3 regions of the Clostridium sp. AWRP genome follow, and region 1 is predicted to be linked to each of the others. Evidence: a T-box and tRNA genes for the amino acid it is inferred to sense, from the RefSeq annotation. Region 1 holds a T-box; the other regions hold tRNA genes.
The links. A T-box is a leader RNA that pairs with one kind of tRNA and senses whether it is charged. The one in region 1 lies ahead of alaS (alanine--tRNA ligase), so its partner is inferred to be a tRNA-Ala.
Positions count from the first base shown of each region.

Region 2: it has a tRNA-Ala gene. The T-box ahead of alaS (alanine--tRNA ligase) is inferred to sense a tRNA for this amino acid. The anticodon was not compared.
Region 3: it has a tRNA-Ala gene. The T-box ahead of alaS (alanine--tRNA ligase) is inferred to sense a tRNA for this amino acid. The anticodon was not compared.

Region 1 is NZ_CP029758.2:1,322,267-1,325,551, reverse strand. It holds gene alaS (alanine--tRNA ligase) at 1-1,188, opposite strand, end outside; T-box leader at 1,277-1,464, opposite strand; gene DMR38_RS06135 (AI-2E family transporter) at 1,540-2,565, opposite strand; gene DMR38_RS06130 (PRC-barrel domain-containing protein) at 2,652-3,167, opposite strand; gene nifU (Fe-S cluster assembly scaffold protein NifU) at 3,283-3,285, opposite strand, start outside.
Region 2 is NZ_CP029758.2:650,669-653,953, reverse strand. It holds rRNA gene DMR38_RS02935 (23S ribosomal RNA) at 1-1,299, opposite strand, end outside; tRNA gene DMR38_RS02930 (tRNA-Ile) at 1,492-1,568, opposite strand; tRNA gene DMR38_RS02925 (tRNA-Ala) at 1,573-1,648, opposite strand; rRNA gene DMR38_RS02920 (16S ribosomal RNA) at 2,052-3,285, opposite strand, start outside.
Region 3 is NZ_CP029758.2:684,045-687,329, reverse strand. It holds rRNA gene DMR38_RS03120 (23S ribosomal RNA) at 1-920, opposite strand, end outside; tRNA gene DMR38_RS03115 (tRNA-Ile) at 1,113-1,189, opposite strand; tRNA gene DMR38_RS03110 (tRNA-Ala) at 1,194-1,269, opposite strand; rRNA gene DMR38_RS03105 (16S ribosomal RNA) at 1,673-3,182, opposite strand.

The sequences.
Region 1 (3,285 bases):
CGTATCATATAATTTAAATGCCTTTTCACCCTCCAGTACAGTATTTTTATTTGACTTTAAGTCAGATATAAAGTCATTTAAAATTTGCATTCCACTGTCTATAGTTTCATCAAATCTTTCCTCTTCTAGCTTTATAATCTTTTTTATATACTCTTCTTTTTCCTTCAATGCAGAATAATTTCCACAAGAATTATTTATGACAACTTCTGTAAGTTTATACAAAAATCCTTCCTTAATGCCAAGGGACTTTCCATGCTTTGCAGCCCTTCTTAAAAGTCTTCTAAGCACATACCCACGGCCTTCATTAGATGGAAGTATTCCATCACTTATCATAAATGTAACACTTCTCACATGATCTGTTATTATTCTCATGGACATATCACTTTTTTCATTTTTACCGTATTCTATACCAGCCATATTGCTTACTGCTTTTAATATAGAATTTATAGTGTCTACTTCAAATATACTGTTTTTACCCTGCATTATAGTTGCCATTCTCTCAAGACCCATACCCGTATCTATATTTGGATGAGAAAGCTTATTGTAGTTTCCTTCTTCATCTTTATCAAATTGTGTAAATACCAAGTTCCAAAATTCAACTACCCTGTCACTATCACCTGCTTTTACAAATTCATCTACTGTAGTTATCTTTCCTTCGCCTCTGTCATAGTGAATCTCCGAACAAGGTCCACAGGGTCCTGCTCCATGTTCCCAAAAATTATCTTCTTTTCCTAGCCTGAATATTCTAGATGGATCTATGTCCGTCTTTTTCACCCATATATCATAAGCTTCATCGTCATCTAAATATATGGTAACATATAATTTATCTTTAGGAATTTTTAAAACATCAGTAGTAAATTCCCAAGCCCAGGGAATTACTTCTTCCTTGAAATAGTCTCCAAAAGAAAAATTTCCAAGCATTTCAAAAAAAGTACCATGTCTGGATGTCTTCCCAACGTTTTCAATATCTCCTGTCCTTATACATTTCTGACAGGTAGTCACCCTTTTTCTAGGTGGAACCTTCAATCCTGTAAAATAGGGTTTAAGAGGTGCCATTCCTGCATTTATAAGAAGTAAGCTCTTATCATTATTGGGGACTAAAGAAAAACTTGACATCCTTAAATGACCCTTCTTTTCAAAAAAACTTAAATACATCTCTCTAATTTGATTTAATCCTAATTTCTCCATATGTATCTCTCCTCTTCACTCATATGTAATCAAATTTTGTCATTTTATTATGTAAAAAATAATTTTAATTAAAAAGCTCCCATCCCTGAAAAGGGACGAAAGCTGAATCCGCGGTACCACCCTAATTAAACAGATATGTAAAATAAAAAACCTGTATCTCTTAAATTATATGTTATGACTCATAGATAGCTTCAATATATATTATAAGAAGTTTACACCATCCACTTCCTCTCTTTGTATAATAAAATATTTACTTTTTCTATTCATTGCCTATATTCCATTACGATACAAATTATAATTTAAATACACTTTTATGTCAATATTGCAGGCTTTTCTAATCTGAAATTCTAACTAAAACATATAGTAATTCAGATCATCATATATAACTTTAATTACAACTCCAAAAGGTACTGCTAATACCATTCCAATAAATCCTGATACTTTACCTCCAACTATTAATAGAAGAATGACTATAAGAGGATGCATATCTATGCTATCTCCTGTGACCTTAGGTGATAGTATGTTTCCTTCTATCTGCTGCAGGAGATAAAGCCATATAACTGTCCATAAAGCTGTTTCTGGAGATTTTATAAGGGCTATAACTATAGCCGGAAGAGCACCAAATATAGGACCAAAATAAGGTATTATATTAAAGAATGCATTTAATATGGATAATATTATAGGAAATTCTACCTTTAAAAATATAAGTATAAAAAAAGTAGCTATTCCCACAAGGGCACTCAATATGAGCTGACTTGCTATATATCGTCCTAATATCTTATCTGCATGGCAGCATATTTTTTTAATAGGTTTTCTACTATTTACTGGGAATGCGGAAAGTAGAGTTTCATTTATACATTTATCATCTGCTAAAAAATAATAAGTTATTATTGGTATAACTACTAAATACAATATATTTTCTCCCATATTCATTAAGAAATCAAATATTTTAACAAATACAGAAGCAATTTCACTGTCAATCCTTCTATTTAAATTATTTACTAATAAGTGCATTGTCCTATTGCCTTGAATTAACTTTAGTTTTGCATAAAATCTGTCTATTAACGTCTGAATACTTGCAGCAGTGGCATTTAACTTTAAACTTTCCTTAAATAAAGATGGTATAAGAAGGGCAAATGTAGAAACAACTAGTAAAATCAGTATACCTATTATAATAATAGCACTAACTTTTTTGTTTATTCCAGCATTAACCATTTTTATTTCTATAGGTTTTAGGGTATAGGCTATTAAAAAAGATATAAAAATCAAATATAACATTTCCCTTAATACAGAACTTTTAGCAACAAGCAAAGCAGCAGCTGCAAATATAGCTATTATAAGTACATATTTGACAAGAGAATTTTTACTAATATTCATCCGCATCATCTTCCACAATCCTAATTATATTTAGGTATTTTCCCTTCTTAGTAATTTTCAAAAAAATAACCAATCAGTATGCTAACCTATTTTCTTTCAGATGCCTTATCTGAGTTAAATAGTACATGAGGAGAATTAAAAAACTTTAAATTTTCTTTTTTTCCTCTGTAAAATAAGTTCTCTTCACCTAAAGTCAAATCATCTATAAGCAATATTTTTTTCCCTTTTATAAAATTATTTATAAATCCAGTGGAAAGTATAACTGCTTTTATGCAAAAACTTTCTTCATCAAATAATATATCTTCCACCATTCCTATCAAACATCCTTTTTCATCCACTACATTCATTTTCTTTACATCATTAAATTGAAAATACTTATCCCTATTTGCATTAGTAACAACTATTACAGATGTTAAACTCACTATATCCTTTATAAATACGTTTAAACTTTTTTTAAATATGTTGTTAGGGGTTATAACAAATCCCTTTACTTGTTTTTTATTAAAGTCTAAAAATATATCACTTATAAACCCCAGTAAATTTCCTGAAAGATTTACTGCATCCATAAATATAAAATCTCTTATTCTATACAAAGATATCACCTTAATTTAAAAATATATACTTGTAGTTTATCCAAAAAATAAAAATATAACCTCATAAAGAGGTTATATTTTTATATATTATAGAAAACTTACTTATACATTATCTAAATTATTATTA
Region 2 (3,285 bases), 670 kb from region 1:
TTCTCGCTACTTATGCCAGCATTCTCTCTCCTGTACAATCCACCGTTCCTTCCGGTACGACTTCTACTCATACAGGATGCTCCTCTACCACTCTTTCGAGTCCACAGCTTCGGTGGTAAGTTTTAGCCCCGGACATTTTCGGCGCATGATCTCTTGACTAGTGAGCTATTACGCACTCTTTAAATGAGTGGCTGCTTCTGAGCCAACATCCTAGTTGTCTTAGAAATCACACATCCTTTCCCACTTAACTTACACTTTGGGACCTTAGCTGGTGGTCTGGGCTGTTTCCCTTTTGACCACGGATCTTATCATTCGCAGTCTGACTGCCGGAATTCAAGTATATGGCATTCGGAGTTTGATAAGGTTCAGTAACTGTTGTCAGCCCCTACCCCATTCAGTGCTCTACCTCCATTACTCATTTCCGACGCTAGCCCTAAAGCTATTTCGAGGAGAACCAGCTATCTCCGAGTTCGATTGGAATTTCTCCGCTATCCACAGCTCATCCCATGGTTTTTCAACACCAACGTGGTTCGGTCCTCCACGGAATTTTACTTCCGCTTCAACCTGGCCATGGATAGGTCACTCGGTTTCGGGTCTACAACATACAACTTCGCGCCCTTTTCAGACTCGGTTTCCCTCCGGCTCCGTACCTTAAGTACTTAACCTTGCTGCACATCGTAACTCGCTGGCTCGTTCTACAAAAAGCACGCCGTCGTACTTTACGTACTTCGACTGTTTGTGGACACACGGTTTCAGGTTCTATTTCACTCCCCTCCCGGGGTTCTTTTCACCTTTCCCTCACGGTACTCCTTCTCTATCGGTCACCAGGTAGTATTTAGCCTTGGGAGGTGGTCCTCCCTGTTTCCCACAAGGTTTCTCGTGTCTCGTGGTACTCTGGATTAGATCTGACTGTTCTTTGCTTTCATTTACAGGGCTTTTACCTTCTCCGGCAGAGCCTTCCAGCTCTCTTCAATTAGCACTTCACAGTATTTATAATCTATCCGCAACCCCAGGAACAAGTTCCTGGTTTGGGCTCTTTCCCTTTCGCTCGCCGCTACTTAGGAAATCGATGTTTCTTTCTCTTCCTCCGGGTACTTAGATGTTTCAGTTCCCCGGGTTTGCCTCTACAAACCTATGTATTCAGTCTGCAGTACCTAGTGTTGTCTAGGTGGGTTTCCCCATTCGGATATCTCTGGTTCTCTGGCTATTTGCGCCTACCCAGAGCTTTTCGCAGCTTATCACGTCCTTCTTAGGCTCCTGGTGCCAAGGCATCCTCCATGCGCCCTTTGTAGCTTGACCTTTCATTATCGAAAATTGCTATTTGCAATTTTCTCTGTATCATCTTAAATGTTTAGAATGATACTAAAGTTATTCTACAAAGGTTATATTATAACCTTAGCTTTACTTTATTTCTTATTTACTGTGCAATTTTCAAAGGACAATTTTTCAATTTACATCGTAAACTGAAAATGGTTTTCTAATGAAAACCTTTGGTGGGCTTAAATGGACTCGAACCATCGACCTCACGCTTATCAGGCGTGCGCTCTAACCAGCTGAGCTATAAGCCCTAAATGGTGGAGATAAAGAGATTCGAACTCTTGACCCTCTGCGTGCAAGGCAGATGCTCTCCCAGCTGAGCTATACCCCCAAAATATTTTTATTCTATTTTTAAAAAATTGCTATTAACTGCACAACACTTCGTCAAAGCTTTCATTCCAGTGCTCATTTACATAAGTAAACTCCGCTTCTCATTCAAGCTTTTCCTTGTCTTGCTCGTTACTATCAATTTTTTATCATCATCATACCACTTAAATTCAAAAGTGATACTGTGAAGAATCTATGATCCTTCAAAATTAAACAGAGTGAAAAATTGCTATTAACTTCGCATATCGACCTCAAAATCATTCACTGCGGTACTCATTTACATAAGTAAACTCTGTTCCTCGCTCATGTTTTTCCTTGATATACTCGTTACTATCAATTTTTAAGTTTCAACTTACTTAAACCATCAATTTATAAGATAGATTATACTCTATCTTTCGACTCCCTAGAAAGGAGGTGATCCAGCCGCAGGTTCTCCTACGGCTACCTTGTTACGACTTCACCCCAATTACTAACCCCACCTTCGGCCGCGTCCTCCTAAGTTAGACTACGGACTTCGGGTGTTGCCAGCTCTCATGGTGTGACGGGCGGTGTGTACAAGGCCCGGGAACGTATTCACCGCGACATTCTGATTCGCGATTACTAGCAACTCCAACTTCATGCAGGCGAGTTTCAGCCTGCAATCCGAACTGGGGGCAGTTTTTGAGGTTTGCTCCACCTTGCGGTCTTGCTTCTCTCTGTACTGCCCATTGTAGCACGTGTGTTGCCCTGGACATAAGGGGCATGATGATTTGACGTCATCCCCACCTTCCTCCGCGTTAACCGCGGCAGTCTTGCTAGAGTGCTCAACTAAATGTTAGCAACTAACAACAGGGGTTGCGCTCGTTGCAGGACTTAACCTAACATCTCACGACACGAGCTGACGACAACCATGCACCACCTGTATCCCTGCCCCGAAGGGCTTCTCTTATCTCTAAGATATTCAGGGTATGTCAAGTCCAGGTAAGGTTCTTCGCGTTGCTTCGAATTAAACCACATGCTCCGCTGCTTGTGCGGGCCCCCGTCAATTCCTTTGAGTTTTAATCTTGCGATCGTACTTCCCAGGCGGAGTACTTATTGTGTTTACTGCGGCACAGAAGGGGTCGATACCTCCTACACCTAGTACTCATCGTTTACGGCGTGGACTACCAGGGTATCTAATCCTGTTTGCTACCCACGCTTTCGTGCCTCAGCGTCAGTTACGGTCCAGAGAATCGCCTTCGCCACTGGTGTTCTTCCTAATCTCTACGCATTTCACCGCTACACTAGGAATTCCATTCTCCTCTCCCGCACTCCAGATACCCAGTTTGAAATGCAGTGCCCGGGTTAAGCCCGGGTATTTCACATCTCACTTAAATATCCGCCTACGCACTCTTTACGCCCAGTAATTCCGGACAACGCTCGCCACCTACGTATTACCGCGGCTGCTGGCACGTAGTTAGCCGTGGCTTCCTCCTTGGGTACCGTCATTATCGTCCCCAAAGACAGAGCTTTACAATCCGAAAACCTTCTTCACTCACGCGGCGTTGCTGCATCAGGCTTTCGCCCATTGTGCAATATTCCCCACTGCTGCCTCCCGTAGGAGTCTGGACCGTCTCTCAGTTCCAATGTGGCCGATCACCCTCTCAGGTCGGCTACGCATCG
Region 3 (3,285 bases), 640 kb from region 1:
CAGCCCCTACCCCATTCAGTGCTCTACCTCCATTACTCATTTCCGACGCTAGCCCTAAAGCTATTTCGAGGAGAACCAGCTATCTCCGAGTTCGATTGGAATTTCTCCGCTATCCACAGCTCATCCCATGGTTTTTCAACACCAACGTGGTTCGGTCCTCCACGGAATTTTACTTCCGCTTCAACCTGGCCATGGATAGGTCACTCGGTTTCGGGTCTACAACATACAACTTCGCGCCCTTTTCAGACTCGGTTTCCCTCCGGCTCCGTACCTTAAGTACTTAACCTTGCTGCACATCGTAACTCGCTGGCTCGTTCTACAAAAAGCACGCCGTCGTACTTTACGTACTTCGACTGTTTGTGGACACACGGTTTCAAGTTCTATTTCACTCCCCTCCCGGGGTTCTTTTCACCTTTCCCTCACGGTACTCCTTCTCTATCGGTCACCAGGTAGTATTTAGCCTTGGGAGGTGGTCCTCCCTGTTTCCCACAAGGTTTCTCGTGTCTCGTGGTACTCTGGATTAGATCTGACTGTTCTTTGCTTTCATTTACAGGGCTTTTACCTTCTCCGGCAGAGCCTTCCAGCTCTCTTCAATTAGCACTTCACAGTATTTATAATCTATCCGCAACCCCAGGAACAAGTTCCTGGTTTGGGCTCTTTCCCTTTCGCTCGCCGCTACTTAGGAAATCGATGTTTCTTTCTCTTCCTCCGGGTACTTAGATGTTTCAGTTCCCCGGGTTTGCCTCTACAAACCTATGTATTCAGTCTGCAGTACCTAGTGTTGTCTAGGTGGGTTTCCCCATTCGGATATCTCTGGTTCTCTGGCTATTTGCGCCTACCCAGAGCTTTTCGCAGCTTATCACGTCCTTCTTAGGCTCCTGGTGCCAAGGCATCCTCCATGCGCCCTTTGTAGCTTGACCTTTCATTATCGAAAATTGCTATTTGCAATTTTCTCTGTATCATCTTAAATGTTTAGAATGATACTAAAGTTATTCTACAAAGGTTATATTATAACCTTAGCTTTACTTTATTTCTTATTTACTGTGCAATTTTCAAAGGACAATTTTTCAATTTACATCGTAAACTGAAAATGGTTTTCTAATGAAAACCTTTGGTGGGCTTAAATGGACTCGAACCATCGACCTCACGCTTATCAGGCGTGCGCTCTAACCAGCTGAGCTATAAGCCCTAAATGGTGGAGATAAAGAGATTCGAACTCTTGACCCTCTGCGTGCAAGGCAGATGCTCTCCCAGCTGAGCTATACCCCCAAAATATTTTTATTCTATTTTTAAAAAATTGCTATTAACTGCACAACACTTCGTCAAAGCTTTCATTCCAGTGCTCATTTACATAAGTAAACTCCGCTTCTCATTCAAGCTTTTCCTTGTCTTGCTCGTTACTATCAATTTTTTATCATCATCATACCACTTAAATTCAAAAGTGATACTGTGAAGAATCTATGATCCTTCAAAATTAAACAGAGTGAAAAATTGCTATTAACTTCGCATATCGACCTCAAAATCATTCACTGCGGTACTCATTTACATAAGTAAACTCTGTTCCTCGCTCATGTTTTTCCTTGATATACTCGTTACTATCAATTTTTAAGTTTCAACTTACTTAAACCATCAATTTATAAGATAGATTATACTCTATCTTTCGACTCCCTAGAAAGGAGGTGATCCAGCCGCAGGTTCTCCTACGGCTACCTTGTTACGACTTCACCCCAATTACTAACCCCACCTTCGGCCGCGTCCTCCTAAGTTAGACTACGGACTTCGGGTGTTGCCAGCTCTCATGGTGTGACGGGCGGTGTGTACAAGGCCCGGGAACGTATTCACCGCGACATTCTGATTCGCGATTACTAGCAACTCCAACTTCATGCAGGCGAGTTTCAGCCTGCAATCCGAACTGGGGGCAGTTTTTGAGGTTTGCTCCACCTTGCGGTCTTGCTTCTCTCTGTACTGCCCATTGTAGCACGTGTGTTGCCCTGGACATAAGGGGCATGATGATTTGACGTCATCCCCACCTTCCTCCGCGTTAACCGCGGCAGTCTTGCTAGAGTGCTCAACTAAATGTTAGCAACTAACAACAGGGGTTGCGCTCGTTGCAGGACTTAACCTAACATCTCACGACACGAGCTGACGACAACCATGCACCACCTGTATCCCTGCCCCGAAGGGCTTCTCTTATCTCTAAGATATTCAGGGTATGTCAAGTCCAGGTAAGGTTCTTCGCGTTGCTTCGAATTAAACCACATGCTCCGCTGCTTGTGCGGGCCCCCGTCAATTCCTTTGAGTTTTAATCTTGCGATCGTACTTCCCAGGCGGAGTACTTATTGTGTTTACTGCGGCACAGAAGGGGTCGATACCTCCTACACCTAGTACTCATCGTTTACGGCGTGGACTACCAGGGTATCTAATCCTGTTTGCTACCCACGCTTTCGTGCCTCAGCGTCAGTTACGGTCCAGAGAATCGCCTTCGCCACTGGTGTTCTTCCTAATCTCTACGCATTTCACCGCTACACTAGGAATTCCATTCTCCTCTCCCGCACTCCAGATACCCAGTTTGAAATGCAGTGCCCGGGTTAAGCCCGGGTATTTCACATCTCACTTAAATATCCGCCTACGCACTCTTTACGCCCAGTAATTCCGGACAACGCTCGCCACCTACGTATTACCGCGGCTGCTGGCACGTAGTTAGCCGTGGCTTCCTCCTTGGGTACCGTCATTATCGTCCCCAAAGACAGAGCTTTACAATCCGAAAACCTTCTTCACTCACGCGGCGTTGCTGCATCAGGCTTTCGCCCATTGTGCAATATTCCCCACTGCTGCCTCCCGTAGGAGTCTGGACCGTCTCTCAGTTCCAATGTGGCCGATCACCCTCTCAGGTCGGCTACGCATCGTCGCCTTGGTAGGCCGTTATCCTACCAACTAGCTAATGCGCCGCGGGTCCATCTCAAAGCGGATTACTCCTTTAAATCAGTTTCCATGTGAAAATTGATTATTATGCGGTATTAATCTCCCTTTCGGGAGGCTATCCCCCTCTTTGAGGTAGGTTACCCACGTGTTACTCACCCGTCCGCCGCTAATCCACTCCCGAAGGAGCTTCATCGCTCGACTTGCATGTGTTAAGCACGCCGCCAGCGTTCGTCCTGAGCCAGGATCAAACTCTTAATTTAAAAGTTTATATGGCTCTATAGAAAATCAACACTAACTTCGCATTTCTGCGTCAAACCTTTCGCTGTGGTGCTCATTTACTTAAGTAAACTCCGCTCCTCGCTC